One region of the Paenibacillus sp. JT31N11 genome, then DNA from elsewhere that is predicted to be linked to it. Evidence: a T-box and tRNA genes for the amino acid it is inferred to sense, from the RefSeq annotation. Region 1 holds a T-box; the other holds one or more tRNA genes.
The links. A T-box is a leader RNA that pairs with one kind of tRNA and senses whether it is charged. The one in region 1 lies ahead of metG (methionine--tRNA ligase), so its partner is inferred to be a tRNA-Met.

Region 1 (5,180 bases):
ATGGGTCAGATAACCTCCGGGATTGTCATATAACAAGGGTCATTCCTCCATTAATTCACTTTGACACAACCGTACGCGAGTTTTATGATGAGCTTTAGAAGAACGATTCGAATGGTTGAGGTGTTAGTATGGAAACATTATCTTTTACCCGCAAGGAGATGGCTGAGCTTCTTCTTTCGATAAATAAACAATCTGCGCGTTCGCCGCTGACTATTCTACAGGAGACATGGATTGCCCATTATCAGAGGGAGAAGGCCCAGGGGATCTCCATGACGGCTTTCGTCTCCACAACGCTTCCTCCCGTAATCGAGCGGATGATCAAGTCGGATATGAACCCGGCTCTGTCTCTTCATGATATCGTATCCCTGGGATCGCAAATTGAGTACACCCATTTTTCCGTCACATCGGTACAGAACTGGGTGAAGCGGGATTTTAAGGACTTTATTGGTTTGGCTGAGGAGGGGAAGAAATACTCCCTTCAGCAGGCTTCCCTGTTTTTCATTATCGAGGATTTGAGATCTGCCCTGGATTACGAAGCGATCCGCAAGCTGTTCGAGATTGTGTTCCCTGTTCAGGGGGCTAATGAACATCATCCGCAGCTGATTGCTCCGCTGGATTTCTATGCCGCTTATGCCGAACTCTTCGAGGAGCTGGACGAGCGTTACCGGACATATGAAGGCGGCCGGAACGATATGGTGTACAAATGGGACCAAATGATCCATGAACTCTCCCGGGAATTCGTATCCCGCAAGGAGTCTTTCACCGATGCACAGAAGGAAGCCTTGCAAAATGCGCTCCATGTCGCGCTGATCTCCGTGCATACGTCCTGCTTCCATTCGCTTGCTCGGCGCTATTTGAACGGTATGGTATTTATGAACGGATTGAACGAGATGAAGCCATGAAAGAGCGTGAAAGATGAAGAAGAAGCTGATTTATGAAGTGGTATATGACGAAATCAAACGGCGGATTGAAGAGGGAATATGGAAGCCGGGCGAGCGCATTCCCACATTGGAGGATATTTCGGAGGAGCTTCAGGTGGGGATTTCCTCTGTCCGCGAAGCGGTGCGGATACTCGGCAAGCAGAAGATTCTGACCGTTGAGCAGGGAAGAGGAACCTTCATCAGCGAGCAGATTCCCGGCAATCCGAACCGCTATCTGGCGGCGATGGAACGGGCTTCGTGGATGCAGCTGACGGAAGCGCGTCTGGTTATCGAACCGGAGCTCGCAGCTCTTGCGGCAGAGAAAGCCGCCCCGGAGGACAGGGATGCCATCTTGAAAAGCGCCGAAGCGATGCAGCGCAAGGTGAAGGCCGGCAAGCCTTTTCTCAAGGAGGATATTGAGTTCCATGATCTCATTGCCAAAGCTTCGCGTAATGAAATTCTGATCAATATGATTCATATGGTCGGGGATGTGCTGCTGGACAGCCGGCGCCATACGATGCGGATTCCCGGCATGCATGAGAAAGCCTCGTCCTACCATTACCTGATCGCACAGGCGATTGTACAGCACAATCCCCAGCAGGCCAGGGAGCTGATGAAGCTGCATCTGGTTGATATGCGGGATCAATGGGATCCCGAGACTGATGTCGAACAGGACAAGCAGGCTATGGCTCGTTTCCCGTAGGGAAGAAGAGAGGAAGGGAGAAGCCGATTCTCCTTGGCTGACATGGAAGATAGCCATTCGGTATCAAATAATCGCCTTGTCCTTGATGGGAGGACAGGGCGATTTATTGGAGCGCGGCCGCAAAGCTCTTCTATTCGGGTGGATGACAACTACAATTTTTGTTTTTCCAATAAACTTGTTTCTTCTTCAATCTGACTAATGTCAATACGCTGGAACAATAACTTCAGGTTTTGGATTTTTCGGTTGGCTGGAACTGTTGTCAATCTCCAAACCGGTTGTTTCAGTGTCAGGAACTTTCTTATTTCTTCACAAGAGAAGGGGATGAACGGGTGCAGCAGATTGGACAGATTCACTATAATTTGCACGCATATATTCAGTGTATAACCACACGCTTCCCGGTTTTCCTTAATCTGTGCCCATGGCTTTTGTTCATCAAAGAATTTGTTTGCTTGGCGAACGCAAGTAAAAATCAGATCAATGGCTTCCTTTAGACGACCTTCTTCGATTAAGGCCCCGGACTCAAGATACAACTCCTCCATTACTTTCTTCCATTCTTCACTAAGATTACCTTCTGGAACGCATCCTTCAAAGGACTTGTCGATAAAAGCCAATGTACGATTAACAAAGTTTCCAAATGCGCCAAGCAATTCCCCATTATGGCTGTAGATGAACTCCCTCCAGGAAAAATCAGTATCCCGGTTCTCAGGACCGTTTGCGATCAAAAAATAACGAATGGAATCTGGTTGATAGCGACGCATAATATCCGGTACCCATACCGCCCAATTACTGCTTGTCGAAAACTTTTTCCCTTCCAGGGTCATGTACTCACATGAAATAATCCGATCCGGCAAATGGAGACCCCCTACTCCCAGGAGCAGTGCCGGCCAGACCACTGTATGGAAAGGAATATTATCTTTCCCATGTACATAATAAGCGGTTATATTCTCCTTCCCTTCCTTCCAGAATGATTCCCAGCTGCCGCCTGTCTCAGCAGCCCACTGCTTGCTTGCCGATAAGTAGCCGCTGACCGCCTCGATCCAAACGTAGATTTTTTTTTCTTCGAACCCGTCAACCGGAACATCAACACCCCAAGTCAAGTCCCGGGTTACAGCACGATCTTGAAGACCTTCTTTTAAGTATCGTCCAGTTAACTGTACAGCATTTTCTTTCCATCCTTGGGCTTGTTTTGCATACTCGCTCAATTCAGCCTGGAATCGTGAGAGCGCAAAGTAATAATGCTCTGTTGGACGCTCAATAGGGGGGTTCCCACAAATCTTGCAAGTCTTGTCTGACAGGTCTGCAGGATCTAACAAAGTCGAACAATAATCACATTGATCACCTCTGGCACGGTTCCCGCAAACAGGGCAAGTACCCTCAACGTATCGATCCGGCAAGAAGCGTTGATCGGTTTCACAATAAGTCTGCTGTATTGTCTTTTTGTATAAATATCCATTTTTCAATAGTTGCAAGAACATTTCTTGAACCACTTGATGGTGAAAAACCTGGTCAGTACGCGTGTACAAATCATAAGTAAACCCCAGCTGCTTAAAGCACTCGGCAAACTCCAGGTGATATCGATCCGCAATATCCCCTGGGGAGACACCCTCTTGAAGGGCCTGAACGGCGACCGGTGTGCCATGGCAGTCGCTGCCCGAAACGTACAACACGTTTTCTCCCTTCGAACGAAAATAACGTGCCAGTACATCTCCTGGGAGTAAGCTTGCCAACCGTCCCAGATGCAATGAACCGTTCGCATACGGCCATGCTCCGCCAATAAAAATATTTGTCATTAAGACTCCTCCTTTTTTGACAAACAAAAAAACCCTCATCCCGAAGGGACGAGAGTTGTGCTCACGTGGTTCCACCCAATTTTATCAATGCCTTGCGGCATTAACCTCTTCAAGTACGACGCGTTTGCGTTTATACCCTAGCACGGTAACGGGTGCGGGTTCCGGCGCAACCTACAACCACATGAGGCTTCGATGCGCAGCTCCGAGACCATATTCCCAAGGTTATTCTTTACCCCTTTTCAGCAACCGGGGCTCTCTGCAAAAGACATCACCAGGGTACTCTTTCTCATCTTAGCTTTTTTTCAGAATATTCAAGTTATTTGTAATAATACTTTTTATAATTTTCAAAGTCAAGGTTACTATACGGCTTGCCGCTGCAGGTGTTTTAGTGCATCACTACTGAGTTATCATGCCCAAAATCATCATATTCATAAACGGGGGACAGTTTCCTTTCTCTCTTGTGACAACAACACAGCGGATAATCTGTACTTCGCTGCAAAAATTACGGCTACAATAGAAACCGGAACGACACTCAAAGCGACAACCACCGGTGCAGCAGGCAGCATAAACATCACATAGACCAGCCAGCATACCGGTACATACAGCAGCAATATTCCTGCGCCGAGCACAGTCGATGCAATCATCCGGCCAATCGGATAGCGATCCAATACTGCGACAATCATCATCACCAGCGTCGGTAACGTAAACAGGTAACTGATTTCATAGAACAAGACCGTGGTTCCGACGATCAGCAGCACTTGAATCGGCAGCACACTTGCTATCCCTTCGGCAAGCGATCGTTTTTGCATCCGGAAGAACCATATTGCGAGAGCGCCCAAGCCATGCGCCAAGGCTATGCAAAGATAAACCGCATCATTGTTTGTTGATTCGCCGAGCCCCATCGTTTGGGTACATAATGAGACGATCCCCCAGCTCAGCAAGCCCATCACGACCATCGTACCGAGCAGCCAGCCCGAGCCGCCGGCGATTTGGCGAAGCGTAACCTTGCCACGCCGAATCTGAATAATCAGCCAAGCTAATGAAGCCAACGCTGCACATACCGACAGGATATAGGCAGCAATGTCGCTCATGACCATGAGATTGCCGGTCAGCAATGTAAATCTGTTTATTCCTTTCAATCGCTGCCGTTTTAAGCATTGGGACGTCAGTCTTATAGATCTTTCGTGCGGCATAGATCGAAGTCATCATCAGCACGATCGAAGCAATGATCAATATTAGCGCCATTAATAGGGTCAGCCGCAGCCGCAGCGGAAGATGGTTAAACCGGGCCATACTGCACCTCCGCGATGAAATAGCCGAGCCCTCTTGCGTTTTTGACGATTTCCTGTTTCCCAAGGTGGAGGGCAAGCTTCTTCTTGAGCGAATTGATGTGTACCTTAAAGGAGTTGGAAAATAAGTCGGTTTGACTGTCCCACACGTGCTCGATTATCTCTTCCGCGCCTACGATTTTATCCTTATGCATCATCAGATACTCGAGAATGCCGTATTCTTTCTTGGTTAAGTCAATCAACTGATTTCGAACGTATACCTGCTTTATCGCGGTATCGATTTGTAGATCTCCATGTGCGATTCGCGTATCCGTCAGGATGAATTTTCGGCGAAGCAGCGCGCGAAGCCTCGCTTCAAGCTCCTTGAAGTGAAACGGCTTCGCCATATAATCGTTGGCGCCGGTGTCGAGCCCCGCGATCTTGTCCTCCACCTCGGAACGCGCGGACAGGATGAGCACCTTGATTTCCTGGTTGTTCT
Region 2 (25,803 bases), on a different contig from region 1:
CAAAGCTGCTTCAGACCAAATAGTACTTCATTCATTCCGTTACCCTAGCACAATTGATAAAATCGACAATCTCTATGCTCATTACGCTTATGATGCTTCGAAGAAAAATCTCCCCATCGTCGTCCTCATGCATGGCTACACACAAGATTCAACTTCCATGACAGACTGGATTATGAAGGACATGGCAAACTACGGATTCTTTGCCGTTGCCGTAGGGATGCGTGGTCGGGATCAGGCGGAAGGAACTATGGATGTGAATGGACGAGAGCTGTACGACATTATAGATGCTGTAGAATATGTTAAGAAAAACTTCTCCTCTTATGTGGATCCTGCCAATATCAATATGTCCGGCTACTCAGGCGGGGGCGGCAATGCTTTTGGCCTTGCTGCCAAATTTCCCGATACCTTTAATGTGCTGGTATCTCATTTTGGCTTGGCTGATTACGGATATGACAAGAATAACAGCTGGTGGGCAACCTCGAAAACGCGGCAAGCGAGTATAAAGCAGTATTTAGGCGATACGCCTCAGAGCAACAAGGCCAAATACTATTCACGCGCGCATCAATACGGCGTTGGGCAAAATCTGCAAGGCGGATTCTTATATATGTTCCACGATGCAGAAGACAATAATGTTCAGCCGGTTCAATCCAAAATGGTCAAGGAACAGATGGATCTCCATAAACACAGCAATTACTCGTTCAACCTGAGCAAAAAAGGCGATGCCATCCGTTGGCTGCATGCCAGTCCTGACCAGGATCAGCAGGTAAGATTATCGCGGGATATATGGGGGCAGGCCATTCTAACCAAAAAGTACCCGCAGTGGACGATTGCCGAGAAAGGGAAGGTTCTGGTGCAGGGTTATATTAAAACCAAACGGTTTTCAATCTGGTTAGACGACGGTACTGAAGAAGTGGCTGATATCACATACGACGCGTCCAGTGGCACTTATAATGTAAAACCACTGACTGGCTTGATGAAGGTAAGCATTACCCAGGGGACGAAAACAATATCTAAAACCATTTATAAGATGACGACATTGGTTGTGAAGTGATAGGATCCTGCACTAAATCCTCCCTGGCGGGAGGATTTTTTACCGCCTTGCCTTTTTTCTCCGGGCAGCAAAAGCTTTGTAGTTGTTTTAAATTGTAAGTCCACCACTATACTGCACTTGCACCAGTCCTCTCGTTCGTCAACGCCATTCATTTGCCTCCTCTTGTATTTAAGCTCATGACTCTCCGGCCCTCTTGTTGCAGCAGCCAGGCTGTGAGTTGGTCTTCGTAAATATGCCAGTTTGTCCAAGCAATGATTCTTATTTCACATATAATGGATTATCTCTTCTGAAGAGGAGGTGTAGCCCATGTGTAAAAAGACCTGGCACCCTAAAGTAATTAAAGTTGTGCTCAAGCCCGGACAAAAAGCCATTATTATTTGCAAGAAACACAAAAAACACAAGAAACATTATTGCTAATGCTTCACCCATTCAGGAGCATCTTGCTTTGCGAGATGCTCCGCTTTTTCTTGTTCTTACGGGTAGATTTACTTGTTATGCTTGGACGTTCATACGAAGAATTCTCCTATTGGTTCGCATGATGTTCCAGGCACGTATGTTCAGTATGAAGGCTGTGCTGCCAGATCGGCGAAGAATATCCGAACTCATGGGCTATTCAAATTGATTAAATTGCTCGGTTACATATACCCAATCACACTATAATTGGCTTGCATAATTTACAGTACCCTACAAAAGGAGGTGCTTTGAATGTCAGGTCTTGTTGGTGGTGCTTTCACAAACACTGGAGTGATCCTAGTACTTTTCATTTTATTGGTGATCATCGCTTGTAGCTGTGGAGGCTTCGGAAGATACTAAACGAATATGACCACTGTAGCCGATAGGCTATTCCGGAATGCATAAAACCTCCCTGCTCAACCCTAAAGGCGCCGCCAGCCTTTAGGGTATTTCCTGTTCAATCGAACCGAATATCATAGTCGTCAGCTTGGATTTGAACATTTCTATCCATTGACATAAAGATTCCGCCTCCTCTCATACAGTAAAGATAAAACTTCAGAGGAGGTATTACTTTGTCAGATCAGTTTGTAGCACGTTCATTAGATGAAGTACGCTTTTGGTCACGTATAATGAAAGAGCACTCCTTATTTTTGAGATTGGGATTCCGATGTGAAGATACTCAGTTAATTAATGAAGCCAATCATTTCTATACCGTGTTTGAAGCGATCGAGAATAGATCCAATGCATTTACAGCGGGAACAGATCCCAGTGTGATAAAAAGATTTAATGAAGAAGTCCATGCAGCAGTAACCTATATATGGGCCTTCAAGAGAAAGGTGCTGGGTTTAATACTGACTTGCCAGCTTCCCGGTGCAAACAATTTCCCCTTGTTGGTTGATCATGTAAGCAGGGAAGCAAATTATTTTAGAAATCGCTTAGCGGAATTAAATTTAGGAAGATTAGAACCACTGCCTGACGCCATAATTGACGAGAATGTATTCTTTCTAAGAATAATGGCTGAACATGCCAAATTCATCAGTCATCTGCTTGATCCTTCTGAACGGAAGCTAGTTGAACAGGCGAATAACTTCAGTCAAGAATTCGATGAATTGCTTTTTCAAGCAAAGAATTTGGAATATATGCGTCCCCAATCACAAACAGTTCCGCTCCTTGACCAATTTCTTGATCAGAATAAGGTGTCCGTTAAAGCACTTCGTGACTTTAAGAAAACGGCTCGAGATTTAATCGAAGCCTGTCGAATTAAGAGCATTATTCATCCACTTTTAGCCGATCATGTTTTCCGTGAAGCAGAACACTTCCTGGTCATAATTGATATGTTTGAAAGCAGCCTGAAGAGCAAACATGCTTAGCGTCACAATTTTACAATAATCCTTGGAATGCAACATTATTTAGCAAGCTGCTCCGCCTCCCGTGTCACTGCTCATGTTCGTCAATATTCAAGCAATATTCACTCCACCTATTTAAAGGACAGACATATTCGGCCAATTCTGTGTTATCAAATAAATTACTAGTCCTTTCAAGCTTATCCCTCCATGTGGTTTATCTCCCTCGGACAGTCCTTGGGTCAATGCCATTCCGTAACAATAATCCAAGCATGCCGAGTCAAGCATGCATAACTTACAGAGTACTCCAAACGTAAGGGAGGTGCTCTTGAATGGGTTGTGAAGGCGAAGTTGGCGGTGTCGGCACTGGTAGAGGAATCGGATTTATCCTCGTACTCTTTATCTTGCTGGTCATTATCGCTTGCGGTTGTGGCAGATTGTAATTGTGGTAGATTCGGTTATTAATTATTAAGCTTCAGAGTGCATCCCAACAACTACATTACAAAGCACCCTGATTGACCCGCTCTGCGGGTCTTTTTCTATTTCTCTTAAAAATGTATCTGCTGGGAGGCCTCCGTTCGGCGCTCGGCGATTTCCACAACACCACAGATCATGATATAAGTTCGTATGCTCTTAATACACACGAGAGTAGCGTTACGTGCGTGGTTATCCGATTCTCTATAAATGGGTAATGTTCCTAATATTACTTTTAGAAGTAAACAGCAAATAGAGCAGGTAAGGAGCGATCCCCTCCTGCTCTATTTTCATTTCCGATTCTTAGGCGGACCAAATTTTTTCGATTGACGATAGTGTATCTGCAAGATACTTCTCGTATAGTTTCATCCCCAGGTCATCGCCAGTTTTTTCATAATGTTCTATCCATTTGAGCAAATCATTCGCGCGGCCCTCCAAGGCTACTTTAACTTGTAGCTTTTCAGTTGATGTAAATCCCATCGTTAATCATCATCTCCCATATGTTTCGCCTGTCTAGGCTGGTTTTAAATTTTGTATGGCATAGTATATGCAAAAACGCACTACCTAGTTATTAATTCCAAATAACCCCGAAGAACATCTTCAGGCAGATTAATCATGATACACGATATCCTTTCGCATAATACAGACGATCCGGCATTTACCTGCTTCGCTGGGGATTGCGTCAAGAATGGGATGGTCCAGTGTTAAAAATGCTTGATCGCTACTCACATATCACAGGACATATGCAACAAGCAGCCGCGGACGCTTTCGGGAAAATGGTTTATTCGTAGGCAGAAAACCGATAAATTAAAAAAACCCTTGATTACCAAGGGTTTCAGCGTTTAAGTTATGGTGATCTGAACAGGGTTCGAACCTGTGACCCCCACCCTGTCAAGATGGTGCTCTCCCAGCTGAGCTATCAGATCATAAGATAATGTCGTTCAGTGACAAATATTAATATATCAAAATCGAAAAACGAAGTCAACATTTAATTTCAACATTTTCCTGCACTAGCAAGTTCCGGAGCTTTGATTTGAATACCCTTCCCGATACAAAAGGGCCACCCGGGATTCGAGTGGTCTTATTTACATAGAAAATGAACCCTTCACCGCGTTACCCCTCCGGAATAAAGGGTAAGGCAATAGAAGGATGCGCAAACTATAAACTATCCGGATTGCCGATTTAATCAATTTTTACCGTTTTAAATACATTATCAAGCTTCTCATTCAGCTTCAGGCGTTTTTTCAGAGGAATTTTGATATCTCTGCCCAGCTCCTTGAAGAAGGTCTCCACATCACAATTCACATTGCTCAGCAGCACAATCAACGAACCGCTTGCGGCAATATTATTATTATCTTCAGCAGGGACCGCAACATCAACCGTATACTTCTTGGTTAATGTATTGCTGTAGCGGGCAAATATCTCAATCAGTTCCTCGTTATCGAAATTTTCAATTGCGGCCTGACCTTTTGCAGTGAAATTTAAATTTACTCTCACGTTCACTTTACCCCTTTTCTTTGAACCATTATTTATCGTCGCTGGCCATCCTGGTTGATCATATGGGTTCCTGAAGAGAAAAGCTCTTATACTCAACTCTCTAATCATAGCACAAAACAGTCCGGTTCATCGATAAATATATGAATAAAACAACTGGTGAATATTTCAGGCGCAACATTCGGCCGTTTCAGTCCGTCTATTGGGATACAGACAAGATAAATACCAAATAAACCCTGAGGTGATAAACCATGAAAAGAAGTCTGGTTATGCTGTCCGTTGTCGTCCTGCTGCTGTTTGCCGCAACTCAATCCGTATGGGCATTCTCCGACACGAAAAATGATCCGAATGAGTCCAAGATTGCCGATTTGCAAAGCAAAGGCATTCTCTCCGGAGGTAAAGACGGTTTATTCAAACCGGGAAATAATTTGACCTATGCGGAAGGCGTTTCGCTTATTGTCAAAGGCCTGGATCTGAACATCGACACGATCCGCTTCGTCAAAGCACCTAAAGCCAGTGATTATTATTCCAAAGCAAAAGACGGCTCATGGTATGAAGATGCATTCATCATTGCACAATTTAACGGCATTAATCTTCCTAAGGATGTCGATCCCAATGCTGTCATGACACGCGAACAGTTCGCTTACCATTTGTTCCAGGGAATTATGAAAACAGGCGATTATGCGTTTATTGATATTTACGCGATGATTAATGACGAGGCGGATATCAATAAAGACTATATGAGCAATATTCAAAGACTGCTGATCGCCAAAATTGTCCAGCTCGACAGCAAACAAAATTTCTATCCGCAAAAAGCGATTACCCGCGGCGAAGCTGCCGGCTGGCTGTATAACTCCATCCAATTCGTAGAAGAACAGGCAAACAACACGGTACCGCCCGTTGAGGAGCCCACACCTTCACCGCTTAGCGATGTGATAATCAGCACGGTCGCCGTGAATGACAAAGTGAATGAAGTCACGGTCTCTGCCATGGCTCCAAACCCCGGCTACGGACTCAAAATCAGCTCCATCTCCTTTGACGGCGACAAGGCTGTCGTTCAAGTCGAGGCAACCTATCCAGAAGGCGATCAGGTCTATCCTCAGGTAATCACAGAAGTAAAATCGGTGACCTATGTCTCGTCAGCCTACACTCCCACGCTTGCTGACTCACCAGGTTCCGCAGGAGGATCAGACGGCAGTGTTGGTTCCTCGACCGGTATCATGCACGGTGACTCGTCACAATTGGACCCAGGCGATAGTGTCAGCCCGCAGTAATCGTCCGGCAGAGAAAAAGAAGCTTCCCAAGACTTTTCGTAAAGTCATCGGGGAGCTTCTTTTTTTATTGGTCTTTCGCAAGCTACTCACGCCTCACTATGGCTTAAATCCTTCATAGCCAAAATAAACCGCCCCCGGCTTCATCAGTTTGCCCAGCTCTCCAACAAAACGGTCCGCTGTTTCCTCCTCATAGAGGTGTTCCAGTCCAAGCAGGCGATAATGCTCCCGCATCCCAAGCTGTGCGGACCGTTTGCCCTTGCTGCCGTCGCCGCGGAAGAAATCATCGACGACAACTCGTTCCACGGCTTCAGAGAGCTTTGCGGCAAAATGCTCTGAGCACGGCAGAAGCGGTGACACGGCGGCTTGAACCGGTATGCCATTATTCCTCAATTCGCGGATTGCGCTCCATCTGGCGGCGAGTGGAGGCGCTTTGGGAGTCAGCTGCTTGCGGATATCCTCCCGGTCCGTCTCAACCGTCATACTGACGCGGACATGACTGCCCAGACGCTTGAGCAAGTCCATATCCCGCACTACAAGCGGACTCCTGGTCTGCACAAGTACAAATTCAGGCGGCTTCTCCGCCATAACCTCCAGCACGAGCCTCGTCCGCATTGATGTATATTCTGCCGGTTGATAAGGGTCCGTTGCCGAGGACATGAAGACCGTTACTGGCCCTTTCTTCAAGGATCTGCTCCATTCCTTGCGGAAATCCTCGTCTTCAAATGGCTTGGGATCCACCCACTCGCCCCATGGCTCATCGCGAAACATGGCAACCGGCATACGCCTGACATAACAATAGGAACAGCCGAAGGAGCAGCCAACATACGGGTTCAGTGTATACGAATAACCCGTCAGATAGCCTGATGCGGGATTAAGCAGCTTCGACACCCGTTTCTTCGATTCTGCAAACGCCATATTTTACTCCTCATCCGCGGCGGATTCCAGCTTGGCGAGCGACGGCACGCACCAATCGATCTCCGAACGGCCAATGCTGCGAAGGAAATGGTTCGTGCGCGAGAAGGGCCGGCTGCCAAAAAAGCCCCGGTGCGCGGCAAACGGACTGGGGTGTGCCGATGAAATCATGCAGTGCGTGTCCGAATCAATCGCCGAGGCCTTCTCCTGGGCATGCTTGCCCCATAAAATAAACACCACAGGCGTCTCCCGCTTGTTCAAGGCCTGGACAATGGCATCGGTAAACCGTTCCCAGCCCAGGCCCTGATGCGATGCGGCAGCACCCGCCTGCACGGTCAGCACATTATTAAGCAGCAGCACGCCTTGTTTGGCCCATGAAACGAGATGCCCATGGTCAGGAATGGGACAGCCCAAATCATCCTTCAGCTCTTTGAAAATATTTTGCAAGGAAGGCGGGGTCTTGACGCCCGGCTGTACGGAAAAGCTCAGACCGTGTGCCTGGTTTGGACCATGGTAGGGGTCCTGTCCCAGAATGACCACACTTGTCTTCTCGTACGCTGTGTAATGCAGCGCATTAAAAATATCATGCATGCCCGGATAGATGGTTTGTCTTCGATATTGTTCCGCAAGATGAGAGCGGAGTTCCTTGTAGTAGGGCTGCTCCAGCTCCTGATCCAGAATCGAAGCCCAATCATTTTTGAATATGACAGCCAACTTCATTTCCTCCTCAATGAAATTAAAAAAAGCACCCCTCCGCTATACTCATCTGCTGACGAGGATATTACGGCTATGAGATGCTGATTTCTTTTCCGACTGCTCGTCCTTCGAACGTTATCGGTATGTATGGATCCTATAAGTACAAAGCTGGTGCCGAGGACGGGAATCGAACCCGTACGGTGGTCACCCACCGCAGGATTTTAAGTCCTGTGCGTCTGCCAGTTCCGCCACCCCGGCATGAGTGACGTGTATGAGATGGTGGGCCCTGAGGGACTCGAACCCCCGACCAATCGGTTATGAGCCGACCGCTCTAACCAACTGAGCTAAGGGCCCTTAAGATAATAATCGAAAGGTTGGTTGCGGGGGCAGGATTTGAACCTGCGGCCTTCGGGTTATGAGCCCGACGAGCTACCGGGCTGCTCCACCCCGCGAAAGTACCATTTTCACAACAACGTCATTTGAATGGCGACAAGATATAATATACAACACATTCCAATATTAAGTCAAGATTTTTTTCTCAGGGGACATACCGGACTCCGAAACGCCCTTTCCGCGACTGGAATACCTCGATTTCCCGGGGACTTTCATAGCCATAAACCCACCAGTCACTCTCCATTCGGCTTACCAGACATCCTGCCTGAAACTTCGTTTCATACAAACGGATCCAATACACCCATCGCATGAAGACAACCTCCATTACCATTTTTCCAATAGGTTGTCCATTTAAGGAAAAAATAAGTCTTCCTCAGCAGACAAAAAGAAACGGCAGTCGCCGTCCGGTTGAGGCTAAGCTAAGTTTCCTCCCTTAGAAAAAAATAACCGTTCTTACACTTCAAAAAAATACTGCCGCACGATTGTGCGGCAGTGACGGGATGTTAGCCTCCGGAGTTATATATGACTTTTCCGCCGCCCCCGCCGCCAGCAGCAGGGTCAAGCATGGCATTTGGATCTGTTTTAAGCTTTTGCAGAAATGAATCGCCTTTAGTCTGCCATTCCTTGAGCGCGGCATCCACCGACTTCTTGCCGTCGACAACCTCCTGGAAGAGAGGCTGGCCCAATTGGTTCACTTGATAAAGGCCCTGTTTATCCCGGTATAATTTATCCAGCTCAATGTCCTGCGGCGGTACTGGCTTGAGCGCGTAGAAAGCGCCGATATTATAGCTCATGCCATCCTTGGGCTTGAGGAACGATTTGCGGGCCACCATCTCATACGTGCTGCGGGATTTCAGCTTTGCCCATTCCTTGCTGTTATTGAATTGAATGAATTCCCAGGCATCCTCGCTGTTTTGCGCTTTCGCATTGATGGCCATCAGATTGCTCAGATAAATACTTCCACCAACGCCTGGCGCTTCGGCAAAGGTAGGAACGGTTACGACATCCCAATCGATCGCTTTGATATCTTTGTTTGTAGCCGAGTAGTCTTTGGCTTTTGCAAGTTCATTCACATAATCATAGCCGCCGATTGTCATCGCTACGCGTCCACTCAGGAACAAATCGCCCTGGAACGGGTTAAAGACTGGTTTGGAACTGCTGGTCGCCATCCCATTATCAAAATTCATATCCGACTGGGAAGGGACAATTTTCTTCTTATACAAATTGACGACGTCGGTCCACACTTTATTCCACTGCGGCGTATCAACGGTCATCTTCTCGCCTTTTTTGTCAAACATCATGAGCTGCAGCGGTGCCGCATAGTTCTGCGCATCAGAGAAGCCATCGCCGCTCCAACGGTTGAATGAGAAGCCGAAGGTGCGTGTCTTGCCTTCTCCTTTGGCAACTCTCTCCGCCAGTGCCATTATATCCGGCCACTGCATATTGTCAGTAGGCGGTGTAACGCCGGCATCGGTAAATATTTTCTTGTTGAAGTAAAGAGCAGACGCGCTGAATGTCGGCGTCAAGGCGTAGATGTTGTTATCGCCAGCATCTTTGATTCCATTGATGACAGCAGGCACGAAATCCTCGATATCGAACTTGCTTTCCTGAATAAGCGGGTCCAGCTGTTTCAGCATATTATCCTGTACCAGACGCTTCAGATAAGCGGATTCCAGAACGACAACATCGACCGGATTGCTGCCAACGAGCATTTCCTTCAGCTTCTCGTACGGATCTGGTTGTTTGTTGTTCGCATCCGGCTGCTGAAAGCGCTGATCATCATAATTGATTGCCGCCGCGATTTCGATATCCACATTGGGATGTGTCAGCTCATATGAGTCCGTAAATTGCTGGCGCAGATAAGGCTCATTATCCGAATTGGAGTACATGAAACCAATTCGCAGAACATGCCGCTCGGCATCGCTGCCGCTGTCTCCCTTCGAGCAGGCAGCAAGCACGGTCGATACAAGAGCGAGCGACAATACAAGTGCAGAGGCTCTGCGGATGACTGATTTTCCTTTAGGTTTGACCTTGAGTTCCATTACGGTTATCCCTCCAATGATTTTGGCGGCGAAATAATAATGCGCTCGCCATCGAATTCCATCGACGCTTTATCGGTAATCTTTAAAGCCGTTAAATAATTTTTGGGTATTTGGAGCCGGCCAACCCGGTCGACCACCACATACTCCTCATGAACCTCGCCTATGCCCTGCTGCGACAGGCTGATATTGCCATCTGCATCTATGTTGGGATTGCGTTTAATAAATTCCGTACTGGTCAGCCCGTCGCGAATCGCCACGACACGGTCCACCTTGCCTGCCAGCGACAGATCATGGGTTACAATCACGATCGTAATCCCGATTTCACGATTTAATTTTCGAAAGATATCCATAATCATGTCCGAGGTCCGTGAATCGACCGAGCCGGTCGGCTCATCGGCCAGCAGCATCTTCGGATGATTGGACAATGAGATCGCTATGGCTACGCGCTGCTGCTCCCCGCCTGAAAGCTGATGGAGCTTATTGTGCATCCGCTCCTTCAGACCCACCCATTCCAGCAGCTGCTTGGCATAAGGACGGTCCAGCTTGGATGACAGCATCATCGGCATCTCCACATTCTCCAGGGCCGTTAAATAAGGCAGCAGATTGCGCGCGTTGTTCTGCCAGATAAAGCCCACGGTATCCCTTTTGTAAGAAACGAGCTGCTCATCGGTTATCTTGAGCAAATCCCAGGGACCGACTGTGACGGAACCGGCAGAGGGCCGGTCAAGCCCTCCCAGAATGTTAAGCAGGGTGGATTTCCCGCTGCCGCTGTTGCCGATGATCGCCATCATCTCGCCCTCGCGGACGTTCAGATTCAGTCCTTGAAGAGCAACAACTTCGAGATCTTCGGTTTTATAAATTTTGACAAGGCCTTCGCATGTAATCATGTTGGTATTAACGCTCCTCTCCCATCTTCACCGCCTGATGCACACGCAATCTGCGGATATGCACCAGCAGCAGCGCCGCTCCCAGAAGCATCATGGCACCTACGACAATATATAATTGCGTCGTATCCTTCGAATCGAAAACCACCCGGAACGGCGGAACCGAATTCGTGACATTTTCCGATGTCTGCAGAAAGGGCAGGAAGAGCAAACTCGCAATCTTTCCAATCAGTATGCCGAGGCCGATCGACAAGCCGGCTGTAAAAATCTGCTCCAGCAGGAGCATGCCTGTCAACTGCCTGCGCGACAAGCCCATAGCTCGAAGAACGCCAAACTGTACGATTCTGCCTGATAGATTAAAGAACCAATAGAGTACATAACCGGTAAGCGAAACGATGATCGAGACCAGAAAACCCAGACTCAGAATACCGAAGACGCCGCCCCTGGTCGGATGCTTGGCTTGAGCCGCCAGCTCGATGCGGACATCCTGAACGCCCGCGAGTTCAATCCCCTGACTCTCCAGCTTCTTCATAATCGGCCCCGTAAGCGCTCCAGGCTTCATCTTCAGCCATACATCATAAGGAATAATCGGAACCTGATCATAGATATAATCCAGATTGGCAATGACAAAAGGCGATTGATCCGGGTATTGTGCAGGCCAGTAAGGCACAATGCCGACAACGACAAAATCGATCATCCCTTCCTGCAAGCCGACCGAAACGACATCCCCAAGCTTCAGCTGATATTTCTCCGCAACACCGGAGGGAATAATTGCTGCCTGCTCATACATGCCCAGATAGTTCAAATAATTGAAAGGATGCGTCTGGAACAAATCATCCCGGAACCAGGCAACCTTGGAGAAATCGACATTATCGATTCCCATCAATGTCCCTTGGCCGATGGAGCGTCCGGAGATGACTACATTACCTTTGGTCTGCAGCACGCGGGCCGCTGCTTCCACACCGTCAAGCTTGCGGAAAATTTCGAAAGGCGGCTCCGAATAATTGATTCGCGTCGGAACCGTGGAACCACCGCCCTGGCCGCCGCCTCCTCCAGCTCCTCCACCGCCTCCTGCTCCACCGCTGCCCTGGCCGCCGCCTTGACCGCTGCCGCCGTTTTGGCCGCCGCCGCCGCCATTTTGGCCTCCGGTATCGATCACTTCGGCCTTTCCTTCCCAGACTGTCTGCATAATGACGTCTGTTCCAAACTTGTAGAGCGTTCGCTCCGTAGAGTTCAGGTCAATTGTCCGGGCTGCCGAGGCATTGTATACGCCCAGGCCAAGCGTCAATATAAGCAGAATCATAAGCGGATAATAACCTTTCGACGAACGAGAGAGCTGAGTAAGTGTCAAATAAAGCGGCACCGGCAGCAGCTTCCGGCCAAGCCAATTAAAGAGCTTCAGCAGCCACGGGAACACGCGCAGGAAGAAAAGCCCCATCGCGAAGATCGCCAGCGCCGGAACAAAGAACAGGAACGGCTGGACATTCAATTGATCCGTAGTCATCCCGCTTTGGAAGGTAATCATCTGCCGTTCATTGAACAAATACCAGCCGTATCCGGCCGCTCCCAGCAGAAGCACATCCAGGTACCAGCGCTGCCATACCGGCCTTCGATCCGATCGGGCAAGCTGCTGCTTGTAATTGACGATCGAAGATCTGGCATAGATTACAGCGGGAATAACCGTTGCCAGCATCGCAAGGACGACAGCCGCAAGCCCGGCGATGATCGCTTCCGTAGAGAAGCCGACCGGAATCGATTGGCGGTTGACAAACTCCAGGAATCCATTGGCTGAACCGATGCTCTTGGCCATAAACCATCCGATGGAAGGACCGATGATCAGAGCAATAATGCCCAGCACAATGCTCTCGAGCAGATAAATCCAGATAATCTGCCTTGTGCCCGCTCCCCGGCTGCGAAGCACCGCGATGTCGCTTCGCTGCTTGTCGAGCGATTGCCTTGCATTCATCGCGATAAAGTAGAATACCATCGCCAGCATTGGCGCCGCCAATGTAAAGAGCAGCAGCTGCAGCTGGAGACTTTGTGTCCGGAATTCACTCAGCAGACTGGCGAAGGAAATTTCAACCTTCGTATCCTTAAGACGCTGGTACAATTCAATATTGAGGCGATCCAGCGTTTTCTCCAGAGGAGACAATTGACTCGTCTGGATTTCTCCCAAATCAAAGGCATAATACCAATTCGCCGTATGAAGAGGGATTTTACGGTCCTGGAGGAGACCCTTCTCGAAGGCGGTCCCGCCAATTTGCAGCGTGCTCATCATGCCTTCAAGCCCCTGATACCAATAGGGGTCCGTCTCGCTCAGCGGTTTATAGGCGCCGACGATCTTTACCCGCAGCGTCAAATTCAATCCGCTGTATATCGGATACTCGAACACATCACCGATATGTATATCACTTCTGTACATGGCTTCTTCCATGATCACCGCTTCAACCACGTCGTCGTCACCTACAGCATCGGCGAACCAGCGCCCTTGGGTCAGCTCGCTTTTGTCCTCAAGTCCCGACATGGAGGTTAAAGACATTTGCCTGGAACGGCTGGCATCCACCTTGGTAGGATCTTCAGGCGTGATGTCCGCGCTGCGGATTGCCAAATTCTGAACATAAGTATTGTAAGGAAATCCGATATCGGGAGGAACATCTTCTTTGACATAACGCGATACTTCCGTCAGTGCATTCACATCCGTGCTGCCGCCGCCTGTCGCCTGATAGCGCATAAGCAGCGATCCCGCGGGCAATCCGCTGCTTTCTTCCTTCAGCGATTGCGCGACAACCCGTTTAAGGGCGCCGTCCGCATACATCGGAATGCTAGTCGCGAATGCTACGGCAATAATCAGACCGGCAAGCGAGCTTAGCGTCATCCATCGCGTGTTCCACATTTTGCGGAACAAAAAGCGAAATAACGGCATCCCCATCGTCTATCGACCTACGACTTTCTGTCCAGGCGTTAAACCTTTTATAATTTCAATTTCTGTGGCTGTCTGCTCGCCAACCTCGACATCCACCTCGCGTTTGCCCTGATCATCAACAACCTGGACATACGTGCGCGAACCGATGGTGCGAAGAGCCGAAGGAGGAATAACAATGACATTTTCCTTGCGCGATGTGGTGATGCTGATGGACAGAAGCGTTCCACGCACGGCCTTCGCCGGCATTTTCTCGAGCTCTACAATAAGAAAATCCTCAGGACGCTCAGGCTTTTCCGGGGCATTGCCATTACCGCCGCCGCCACCGTTGCCTCCATTCTCATCCTCTTGTTCAACAACAGGCAGCTGCTTCACCGTGCCCTTGACCTCGCCGGCTCCGTTAATGTCTACAGTTACCGGCATGCCGACGCTGATTCCCGTCAGTTCTTCCGGGGTCATCTTGGCTCCTGCCGTTAATTGAGCTGTGTCGGCAATCACGCAGACCGGATCATAGGCCGTAATGGAATCGCCTTTCATCACCGACAAAGATACCACGGTCCCGGTAAAAGGTGCCTTGATCGTCGCCTTATCGATCTCAGCCTGGGCTTCCACCAGCTGCTGGCGCTTGGCCTCAAAATCGACGACAGCCATTTCAAAATCGACAGGATCCATTTCATCCTTCTTGCGCAGCGTATCTTTCATTTGCACTTCGTCTTTCTTAAACTGCAGTTTGTCGGACCGCAAAGTCTTCACCAAATCATCGACGTCCAAGGAGGCGATAACCTGACCGGCTGTTACCTTTTGCCCTGCTTTTACGTTCAAATCCTTAAGGCGCTTGCCTTCAAGCGTAAAATACATCGTCTCTTCCCGCAGCGAGATAATCTTGCCGGTTCCCGTTGTTTTCGATTCAAGCGTCGTCGTCGTCACCTCATATTCCGGCTTCTTCGAAATTTGCGGCGGCGTGATCTCAGGCAGCACTTCCTCCGGGTCCTCATTGGGGAGCAGCGAGCAGCCGCTTGTGAACACGAGTACAGCCCCCAGAATAACTGCGGCTGTCCGCTTAAATGAACCTTCCGTCAACCATTTCGTAAACATGATCGGCAACCTCCAAAATCGTAGGATCGTGCGTTGTCATACAAATTGTAACTTGCTCCGTGCGGATAATCGTTTGAAAAACCGACATGATTTGGGCTGACATCTGCGAATCCAGATCCGCCGTCGGCTCATCCGCCAGCAGCAGCAGCGGGCGGTGCGCGATCGCCTTGGCAATGGCCACACGCTGCTGCTCGCCTCCCGAGAGCTCAAAGGGACGGTGATTCATCCGCTTGGTTAGGCCCACCAGCTCCAGACAATGATGCACCCGCGATTTCCATTCGCCCTTGGGCGTCCCGGCCATCCGCAGCGACAGCTCCACATTCTCATAGGCCGATAACAGGGGCATAAGCGCGAAAGCCTGAAAAATAAACCCCATCTGCTTGCGCCTTGTAGACGTCCTTTGATCATCATTCATCTTGTGAAAAGGCAGCTCATGAAAAAAAATCTGTCCCTTCGTCGGTTGGTCAAGTCCCCCGATCATGTTAAGCAGTGTCGTCTTGCCGGATCCGGATCGCCCGCGAAGCATGACGAGCTGCCCGGGCTTTAGCTCCATGTTAATGCCCTTAAGAACATGAAGCGGCTGTCCGCCGACCTGGAACGTCCGCTCCACTGATTCGACAGACAAGAGCGGCTTGCCGCTCTCTGCCAATTGCTTCAGTTCAGCCCTGACCTCTTGTTTAACCATCCCTGTTGGTTCAAGTGCCGGCTCTGCCGAAGGCTCGATAACGGCAACTGATTCGGTTTGTTTGCGTCTCCACAATGCCATGCTGGTATCCGTGACCCCCTTTCCCATTAGAATTCTTTAATCCCAATATACCGTATAGACGGAGCTCAAGGACAAAAAGTTACGAATAAAGTGGCACGATTAGATAAATTTTTAATAAAGTGGGAGTATTACCACATAAATTTCTTGAATTATGGATTTATCGCTTAAATACGCGGATATTTGAACATAGCAGACATCAAGAATAAACGGCTGTGCATTCCTTTTGGAAGCACAGTTAGTTTCTTCCATTAGAAATCTAAGCAAATCATGGGAACGTTTTATACGTTGCTTAGATTTGAACAAAGGCCGCCGTCATGTTGACGGCGGCCCGAACGCTGTTCGATCCGGATGAAGGAAATGGCATTCCCGTTGAAGGATCAGCCCCGCATGGCGATGGCATTGCCTGATGTATAACGGCGCAGACCGATTTGAAAAAACACAACCGCTGCAGCAAACAGCAGAACAGTAATAGCTATGGCGCTGAATGCAAACAAAGGGTCGAAATGCTTCAGCATGCCTATGGGCAAATAGCTGATGAAACCGGCAGGAACCAGCGAGAACAACAGCATTTTGGCCAATCCCCGAAAAATATCCGAAGGATAGGTGGTGAGCGCAAGAAACCCGTTGAATACCTGCTGCGAAATCCCCTCGGAATTTCCCATGAAGAACGAGCAGCAGCCGGCAATAATCATGACCGCCATGAATAAAACACCGCTGATAAGCATAGCGACTGTAAACAGCAGCGCCCCGATAATTGTATGGTCGCCCACCAGCAGATACACCACGATGCCAAAAGCAAAATCGCCTATCGCAGTAAGCGACATCCGGCTTGCAATGACATGGAGAAGCACGGGCTTCGGTTGCGACAGGTAGACATCCAGTTGACCTGCGGCGACAATTGACGCAATCCGGTGAAAGTTGCCGAACAGCATGCTGGCCCATCCAAAGCCGCCTGCACCGACAGCCCACAGCATCATCACATCATTAAGATCCCAGCCATTGACAGCCGGAAACCGGTTAAAGAACAGGCTCCAAAAAAACAGCCACATAAAGTTATTCACAAACATCATCCCGGCCATGAGGAAAAAGCTGATCCGGTATTCCATCGCCGATGCAAAATTCACTTTCCAGCAGGTCAGCAGAAAACGTATGTTTGACAGAATTGAACCGCCTGCTCTTCGGTTATCTGCCCTATCCCCCATTGACATGAAGCTTCGCCACCCCTCTCCGATAGATGAAGATCACAACAGCCGCCAAGATGGATATCCAGGCTGCTTGTATGGCAAACTGCTGCAGTATGGGCGCGTGCTCGTAATTGACGGCCGTCCGGGCGGGAAAATACAAGACTGCCTGGAAGGGCAGCCATGCACAAACCCGCTGCAGCCACTCCGGCATCAAATCGATGGGCAGCAGCATGCCGCCTACCGTAAACTGCAGCTTTTGCAGGACAAACTCCATTCCCCGGGTTTCCTCCACCCAGAAAGCCGTTAAAGCTACCGCAGCATTAAGCAGGAAGGCAAGGCTAAGCGAACCTAAGCTAAGAGACAGAAAACCGAGCCATCCAAGACCGAATGACGGCACGCCGACGAATGTCCAGGCAATCATGCTGCCTACCACCAGATGAACAGCAAAGCGAAAGACGGATTCCGCTATATAGGAGATATAATGATAGCCCACATAAGACAGCGGCCGAATAAGCCGGATCGCAATATCGCCGTTCTTCACCTCTTCCTCGATGCGCAGGCAAAGGGAAGGAACCGCCATGGTCAACGCCTCGGTGAACACCAGATACCAGACGATCTGTTTGAGTGTAAAGCCGGAGATAACCCGCTCGCTATCCCCTTCGTAAGCTGCCGACCACAGCTGGGTAAAAACATAGAGAATGATCAGCAGAAAAATGGCGCGCATCGCAAAATCAGACTTGTACGCCAGCTGCTGGCGCACGGTTATCCGGGAAACCGCTCCCGCCTTCAAGCTTTTGGCCTGCCACTTCAGCAATCGTCCGCTCATTAGCCCTCTTCCCCTCCCGTCCCAGCCGCACTCATCCCGTAAATATGCTTAATAATCTCTTCCATCGGCGGATCTTCTATCGTCACATCTTCAAGCCTGACCTGCGTAAGCAGAGCGCCAAGCACGGTTTCAATATCGGTTTTCCGCAGATCCACAGCCAGCTTCATCCGTCTTCCTTCAGCATAGACCAGGCTTGCTCCTGCTACCGCCGGCTGAATAGATCCCGTATGGGATGCGGCCAATGTTAATACGATCGTCTTGCTGTTCATGACGTCGCGCTTCAATTTCTCCACAGGCGCGTCCAGCAGAATGCCGCCATGATGGATGACTACCGCCCGGGCGCAAAGCTCCTCAACGTCGCCCGCATCATGGGAGGTCAAGAACACCGTCGTGCCTTCCTCGCGGTTGCACTGCCTGATCAGCTCGCGAATGCGCTGCTTAACCACAACATCCAGCCCAATGGTCGGCTCATCCAGAAACAGCAGCTCCGGTCGGTGAAGGAAGGTGACCGCGATTTCGCAGCGCATTCGCTCGCCAAGCGACAGCTTGCGGACCGGCGTATACAGATACGGCCCCAGTTCAAAGCGTTCAATCAAATCTGCGCGTCTTGCGAGGTAGTCGCTTCTGTTCAACTCATAAACCCGGCTGATCAGATCAAACGTATCAATCGGCGGCAGATGGTACCACAGCTGCGATTTCTGGCCGAAAACAGCGCCGATCCGGTACGAAAGCCGGGAGCGGTCGCGCCACGGCGTGAAGCCGAGCACTTCCGCGCTTCCCGAGGTGGGATGAAGGATGCCAGTCAGCATTTTGATGGTTGTCGATTTGCCTGCCCCGTTAGGGCCGAGAAAAGCGACCGTTTCCCCGGCATGAACGATGAGGTCGATGCCGCCCACTGCCTGCTTTTCCTCCCACTCCGGTCTGAATAAGGATCGGATACTTCCGCTCAGACCAGCCGATTTCCGTTTCACCCGGAACGTCTTGCATAATCCATTGGTTCGCAAAGCGATCATATTGTCCGTCCGCCCCCTTTTTATAAAATAGCAAAAAAGACCTTCCGCAAACGCCGCCCACGATAAGTGAGGCGGAACTTGCCGAAGGTCTTTTATCCCTACGGTGTAGCATGACTATCGTCCTTTGCCTGGTTTCGCTCGGTTCGCCCGGTGGCGGAGCCCTAGAAACCCTTCCGTTTAATGTAACATATTACTATCCCATAAACGGTTTGGCAAGCATTTTATTACGATCCATAAATTAGGCGGTAAATAATAAATCCTCCATCATCGTAACCAGCCTGTACTTCATTTGCTGGAGCTTATGGGCAGCCCGTTCCTTCCAGGCGTCATTGTCCATTTTTTTCAGCTTTCTCTCGATCATGCTGTAGGTTTCATCCATTTCGATGATTTCGTCAACCTTCGTTAGCTCCCGGTCGTAGATGCGTACACGGTAAAGCAAGTCGCCTGTAGTTTCAAATAAATGTTCAAAATAGGTGTTGTTCATATCGTTTTTCCCTCTCATTATCAGTTTCTATTGGGTGGATAAGCTATTGTATGCAGAAGCGTTTTTACTTATTACACAGGTTTATAGGATTTGAACCAATTGAATGAAGAAGAAACTAACGTTGCCGTCTTTTTGGCGGCAACGTTAGTTTCTTTCTCAAACATATAATAAGCAAAGTAAAGGTCAAATTTTATACTTTCTTATAATTCAAAAAAAAAGAGAACATGGATGATTCCCATGTTCTCTGCTATGTTTAAGCGTCATTTATTGCCCGAAGGCTTGCGGATTCTCCCGCCATTCGAGCAGCAGCTCCACTTCGCTCTGCTGCACCGCGCCGCTCTGCACGGCCACTTCGATCAATGCCGTATAGTTGGATAACGTATCCAGCGTAATATGTTGAGAGGCAAAAGCATCAATTGCCAGCTGGAACTGATAGGTGAAGATGGCGATAACCCCCTGTACCTCGCAGCCCGCAGCCCGCACCGCTACAGCCGCTTTGAGAGAACTGCCGCCTGTGGAGATCAGATCCTCGATCAGGACCACCTTTTGGCCTGGCGTGAAATGGCCTTCAATCTGGTTCGTCTTGCCGTGTCCCTTGGCTTTGTCCCGCACATACAGCATCGGGAGGTTCAGCTTCTGAGCCACCCAGGCGGCATGCGGAATTCCGCCTGTCGCGATCCCGGCAACAGCCTCGCAGTCCGGGTAGCGCTCCCGTATAACGGCTGCGAACCCTTCCGCAATCCTGTCACGGATTTCCGGATAGGACATCGTCAAGCGGTTATCGCAGTAGATCGGCGATTTCAATCCCGACGTCCAGGTGAAGGGATCTGCGGGGCGCAGCATCACCGCGTTAATTTCCAGCAAAGCTTTGGCAATTTCAACAGGCAGCTTTTCCAATAAAGGTATCGTCATCTTATAGCATCTCCCTCAGAATGGATTCAAGCGCTTCCCGCGGATCGGGAGCAGCCGTAATGGGACGGCCAATTACCATATAATCAGTTCCTGCTTCGAGCGCTTCGCGCGGCGTCATAATCCGTGATTGATCATTGACGTCCGCGCCTGCCGGACGGATGCCCGGTGTGATCGTTTGAAAAGCCGCGCCGCAAGCGGCTTTGATGGACTGTACTTCCTGCGGCGACGCAACTACGCCGTCGAGTCCCGCCTGTTTGGCGATCCGGGCATAACGCAGAACGGCATCCTCGACACTTCCTCCAATGCCGATTTCCTCATTGAGCGTAAGCCGGCTTGTACTGGTCAGCTGAGTGACCGCAATAACCGCAGGACGCTTCTGGCTGCCGGCGCTGTCAAATGCCGCATCCACCCCTTCAAGGGCAGCTTCCATCATCCGGACGCCCCCGGCTGCATGTACATTGAAAATATCAACCCCAAGCTTCGTGATGCTGCCCGCCCCGCCTTTGACGGTATTGGGGATATCATGCATTTTCAAATCCAGGAAAATCCGGTAGCCCCGCTCCTTCAGTCCCGCTACAAAGTCCGGGCCGGCGGCGTAAAAGAGCTGCATGCCCACTTTCATGTAGCAGGGAATACCCTCCAGACTGCGAAGCAGCCCTTCGGCTGCGGCGGCATCGGGATAATCAAGGGCTACCATAATGCGCCCTGCCGCTTCCTCACGAGACAGCTTAATCATGAACCCACCTCCGAAATTTTGCGAACGCATGGCAAAAGCCTGCTTGTGGGCAGGCTTTTATGGCCTTTTATTTCTGCAGAACCGGCATCGGACGGGATGAGAAGTTAATCGTCTCGAGCATATTCAGCAGCGCGCGGACGGTATCCAGCGAAGTCATACAGACAACGCCGTTCTCCACCGCTTCACGGCGGATGCGGAAGCCGTCACGCTCCGGTGTCTTGCCTTTGGTCAGTGTATTGACCACGAAATGCGCCTGTCCATCGCGGATCAGATCCAGGATGTTCGGCGAGCCTTCGCTGAGCTTGTTGACGGTTTTCACGCGAAGCCCTGCGGCTTTGAGCGATGCTGCCGTTCCGCCCGTGGCAATAATGTTGTAGCCAAGATCGTAGAAGCCGCGCAGGATTTCAAGCGCTTCCGGCTTGTCTTTGTCAGCCACCGTCGCGATGATCGCGCCAGTTGGCGGAATTCGCATACCGGCGCCGATCAGACCTTTGTACAGCGCTTTGGCATACTGCTGATCGCGGCCCATCACTTCTCCGGTCGATTTCATCTCCGGCGTCAGTGTCGGGTCAACGCGGCGGAGCTTCGCAAACGAGAACACCGGCACCTTTACCGAAACAAAGTCATCTTCCGGCCACAAGCCTTCGCTGTAACCCAGATCAATCAGCTTCTCGCCTAAAATGGCTTTGGTCGCCAGGTTGGCCATTGGAATGTTCGTCACTTTGCTCAAGAACGGCACCGTACGCGAGGAACGCGGATTGACTTCGATAACGTATACTTCGTCCTGGTAGATAACGAACTGGATGTTCACAAGTCCGATGACTTTGAACTCCTTGGCGATTTTAATCGTAATATCGACCATCTGCTGCTTCAGCCTGTCAGACAGAGATTGTGGAGGATATACCGCAATGGAGTCGCCGGAATGGACGCCTGCACGCTCGACATGCTCCATAATACCCGGAATCAGCACGGTATCGCCATCGCAGATCGCGTCGACTTCCGCTTCCTTGCCGAGCATATAACGGTCGATCAGGACCGGATGCTCCGGATTGATTTTTACTGCCTGCTCCATGTACATGAGCAGTTCCTCATCGGAATAGACGATTTCCATGGCGCGTCCGCCAAGCACGTAGGACGGGCGTACCAGAACCGGGTAACCGAGTCCTTGGGCGGTCTCGACTGCCTCGCCGACGGAGATGACTGTCTTCCCTTCCGGTTGGGCGATATTCAGCTTGCGCAGCAGCGCTTCGAACTTCTTGCGGTCTTCCGCCGCGTCAATGCTTTCCAGATCCGAGCCCAGAATGCGGATGCCGGCCTTGGTGAGCGGAGCCGCAAGATTGATTGCGGTCTGGCCGCCGAACTGCACGATGACGCCGATCGGGTTCTCCTGCTCAATGACGTTCATGACATCCTCGAAGAACAGCGGCTCGAAGTACAAGCGGTCGGAAGTCGAGAAGTCCGTAGAAACCGTCTCCGGGTTGTTATTGATGATGACCGCCTCATAGCCGGCGCTTTGAATGGCCCACACGGCATGTACGGTGGAGTAATCGAACTCGATGCCCTGACCGATCCGAATCGGACCGGAACCAAGCACAAGCACTTTCTCCTTGGAGGTCTGGATGACTTCATTCTCTGTTTCATAGGTCGAGTAATAATAAGGCGTGGTTGCTTCAAATTCCGCCGCGCAGGTATCTACCATTTTGTAAACGGGATTCAGACCCTGTTCCTTGCGGAATTTGCGCACATCATGCTCATTGGCCAGATCCCTGTGATTGCCTTCCATGCGGATTTCCGCAATGGAGCGGTCAGAGAAGCCCTTGCGCTTGGCCTGGTACAGCAGCTCATAGGTCAGTACTTCAGCGCGGCGCAGTTCATCCTCGAAGCGGACGATGCCTTCGATTTTATCCAGGAACCACCAGTCGATCTTGGTCAAATCCTGAATATCCTGAAGCGCGTATCCGCGGCGGAAGGCCTCTGCTACAAGGAACATCCGCTCGTCATCGGGCTTCTCCAGCCGCGTGCGGAGCGTCTCCTCGGACAGTCCAGCCGCATCCTTCAGATGAATGCGGTGCGCGCCGATTTCAAGTGACCGGACCGCTTTATGAATCGATTCCTCGAATGTGCGGCCGATCGCCATCACTTCGCCGGTCGCTTTCATTTGCGTACCCAGCTTGCGGTTCGCGGACAGGAATTTATCGAACGGCCAGCGCGGAATCTTCGATACGATATAATCCAGCGTCGGCTCGAAGCAAGCGTAGGTCTGGCCTGTGACGGGATTGACGATTTCATCGAGCGTATAGCCGATTGCGATTTTGGCTGCCATCTTGGCGATCGGATATCCGGTCGCTTTGGATGCCAGAGCCGATGAACGGCTGACGCGCGGATTCACCTCGATGACATAATATTGATAGCTGTGCGGATCAAGTGCGAATTGTACGTTGCAGCCGCCCTCAATGTTCAGGGCGCGGATGATTTTCAGCGAAGCCGAGCGCAGCATTTGATATTCACGGTCGGACAAGGTTTGGCTTGGCGCCACAACGATGGAATCACCCGTATGAACGCCTACCGGATCGAAGTTCTCCATGTTGCACACGACGATACAGTTGTCGTTCGCGTCGCGCATAACCTCATATTCAACTTCCTTCATGCCGGCGATCGATTTCTCGACCAGACACTGGCTGATCGGGCTGTAGCGGATACCCGAGGCTACGATTTCTAGCAATTCCTCTTCGCTGTGACAGATGCCGCCGCCTGTTCCGCCCAGCGTGTAGGCCGGACGTACGATAATCGGATAACCGATTTCATTGGCGAAATCGACCGCTTCCTGCACCGTTGTCACAATAACGCTGTCCGGTACCGGCTGCTCCAGCTCACGCATCAAATTGCGGAACAGATCGCGGTCCTCGGCTTTCTCAATGGCCGTCAGCTGAGTGCCGAGAAGCTTGACATTCTCCCGCTCCAGCACACCTGCCCGGGCAAGCTCGACCGCCATATTGAGGCCGGTCTGTCCGCCAAGCGTCGGCAGCAATCCATCCGGACGCTCCTGGCGGATAATTTGGGTAACAAATTCAAGCGTAATCGGCTCGATGTATACTTTGTCGGCCATATTCGTATCAGTCATGATTGTTGCCGGATTGCTGTTGATCAGCACAACCTCGAAGCCTTCTTCTCTCAGCGCCTGGCAGGCCTGCGTGCCCGCATAGTCAAACTCCGCCGCTTGTCCGATGACGATGGGTCCGGAACCGATGACGAGAATTTTTTTGAGTTCATTATTTCTGGGCATACTGCAGCTCTCCTCTCAATGACTCCGCAAGTTGTGCCTGACGCGGTCTCTGTGGGTTGTCTTTTTTATAGGTGCGGATCATTTGCAGGAATTCATCAAACAGGTAGCTGGAATCGAATGGACCTGGCGCTGCCTCCGGGTGATATTGAACCGAGAAAGCCGGGAACTGCGTATGCTTCAATCCTTCAATCGTACGGTCATTATTGTTGATGTGCGTCACTTCCAGCTGAGTGCCGCTCACTGAGTCTTCAAGCACGGTATAACCGTGGTTCTGCGAGGTAATGTAACAGCGGTTGGTTGCCAGCTCCTTGACCGGGTGATTGCCGCCGCGGTGCCCGAATTTCAGCTTCGAGGTATCCGCGCCGCAGGCCAGTGCGAACAGCTGGTGACCCAGGCAGATGCCGAACATCGGATATTCGCCCAGCAGCTCCTTGATGGTTTCAGCCGCATGCGGGACATCCTTGGGATCCCCGGGGCCATTGGACAGCTGTATGCCGTCAGGCTTCAGACGGCGGATTTGGTCAGCCGTCGTGTCCTGCGGCACGACGATGACGTCGCAGCCGCGCTTGGTCAGCTCGCGGAGAATTCCGCTTTTTGCGCCGTAATCGATCAATACGATCCGCTCGCCTTCACCTGGGCTTGAGAAGATGCTTTTGGTCGAAGTGCGGGCCACCTGATCGGTCATCAGCGGAGTCAGGCCAAGACGCTCCTGCAGCTCTTCCACCCGCTCGGAGCCGGTCGTAAGAATGCCTTTCATCGTTCCAAAATGACGAAGTTTACGGGTAAGCATGCGGGTATCGATTTCGCTGATGCCGATAATGCCATATTCCTTCAGCAAGCGGTCAAGCGTATATTCAGCGCGCCAATTGCTCGGAACCGGCTCATGACGGCGCACAACAAATCCATGGATAAACGGACTGATGGATTCAAAATCATTGCGCGTAATGCCATAGTTTCCGATAAGAGGGTACGTCATCGTGACAATCTGTCCGCAGTAGGACGGATCGGAAAGGACTTCCTGATAACCGGTAATGCCGGTGTTGAACACGACTTCGCCGGCCGACTGGCCATCCGCGCCGAAGCCAAGGCCTGTAAACAAAGTGCCGTCTTCCAATAACAATCTTGCTTGCATCCGTATCACTCCTAAAGGTTTGAAAGTTTTGCTTGTAACGCATCCTCAGCGTTTTCCTGCTCCTCTTTACAGAAGAATAGGTTCGCATCAGACGCGAGACACTGATCTAAGTTGAGTATGTCTCTCTCTGTTATGTTACAGTTCCGACCAAACCACAGATCCGTCCACAATGGTCAGCACGGGCCACCCGGATAATTTCCAGCCGCCAAACGGCGTATTATTGCTTTTGGAAACGAAGCTTTCCGGATCAACCGTCCGCTCGTTCTCCAAATCCACAATCGTCACATCCGCTGGCGCTCCGACTTCAAGCCTGCCGCTGCTGAGTCTGAATACCCGCGCAGGGTCAGTTGTCATTCTCTTGAGCAGGAAGCCCAGCGTCCATTTGCCAGTCTGCACAAATTTCGTATACAGGAGCGGAAAAGCTGTTTCAAAGCCG

Region 2: it has a tRNA-Met gene. The T-box ahead of metG (methionine--tRNA ligase) is inferred to sense a tRNA for this amino acid. The anticodon was not compared.

The regions. Positions count from the first base shown of each region.
Region 1 covers NZ_JBWDNQ010000020.1:531-5,710, reverse strand. The annotation lists gene AC0YNV_RS35705 (DUF1836 domain-containing protein) at 129-902, shown strand; gene AC0YNV_RS35700 (FadR/GntR family transcriptional regulator) at 916-1,623, shown strand; gene metG (methionine--tRNA ligase) at 1,773-3,413, opposite strand; T-box leader at 3,455-3,715, opposite strand; gene AC0YNV_RS35690 (hypothetical protein) at 3,842-4,552, opposite strand; gene AC0YNV_RS35685 (response regulator transcription factor) at 4,693-5,180, opposite strand, start outside.
Region 2 covers NZ_JBWDNQ010000002.1:549,114-574,916, forward strand. The annotation lists gene AC0YNV_RS10700 (alpha/beta hydrolase family protein) at 1-1,051, shown strand, start outside; gene AC0YNV_RS10705 (YjcZ family sporulation protein) at 1,757-1,864, shown strand; gene AC0YNV_RS10710 (DUF2935 domain-containing protein) at 2,077-2,874, shown strand; gene AC0YNV_RS10715 (hypothetical protein) at 3,625-3,801, opposite strand; tRNA gene AC0YNV_RS10720 (tRNA-Val) at 4,172-4,247, opposite strand; gene AC0YNV_RS10725 (hypothetical protein) at 4,504-4,818, opposite strand; gene AC0YNV_RS10730 (S-layer homology domain-containing protein) at 5,067-6,089, shown strand; gene AC0YNV_RS10735 (SPL family radical SAM protein) at 6,186-7,004, opposite strand; gene AC0YNV_RS10740 (uracil-DNA glycosylase) at 7,008-7,715, opposite strand; tRNA gene AC0YNV_RS10745 (tRNA-Leu) at 7,867-7,955, opposite strand; tRNA gene AC0YNV_RS10750 (tRNA-Ile) at 7,975-8,051, opposite strand; tRNA gene AC0YNV_RS10755 (tRNA-Met) at 8,073-8,149, opposite strand; gene AC0YNV_RS10760 (hypothetical protein) at 8,236-8,400, opposite strand; gene AC0YNV_RS10765 (ABC transporter substrate-binding protein) at 8,594-10,132, opposite strand; gene AC0YNV_RS10770 (ABC transporter ATP-binding protein) at 10,138-11,019, opposite strand; gene AC0YNV_RS10775 (ABC transporter permease) at 11,027-13,945, opposite strand; gene AC0YNV_RS10780 (efflux RND transporter periplasmic adaptor subunit) at 13,949-15,031, opposite strand; gene AC0YNV_RS10785 (ABC transporter ATP-binding protein) at 14,997-15,716, opposite strand; gene AC0YNV_RS10790 (ABC transporter permease) at 16,175-17,005, opposite strand; gene AC0YNV_RS10795 (ABC transporter permease) at 16,989-17,807, opposite strand; gene AC0YNV_RS10800 (ABC transporter ATP-binding protein) at 17,807-18,820, opposite strand; gene AC0YNV_RS10805 (hypothetical protein) at 19,059-19,304, opposite strand; gene pyrE (orotate phosphoribosyltransferase) at 19,569-20,210, opposite strand; gene pyrF (orotidine-5'-phosphate decarboxylase) at 20,218-20,952, opposite strand; gene carB (carbamoyl-phosphate synthase large subunit) at 21,020-24,235, opposite strand; gene carA (glutamine-hydrolyzing carbamoyl-phosphate synthase small subunit) at 24,222-25,367, opposite strand; gene AC0YNV_RS10830 (dihydroorotase) at 25,503-25,803, opposite strand, start outside.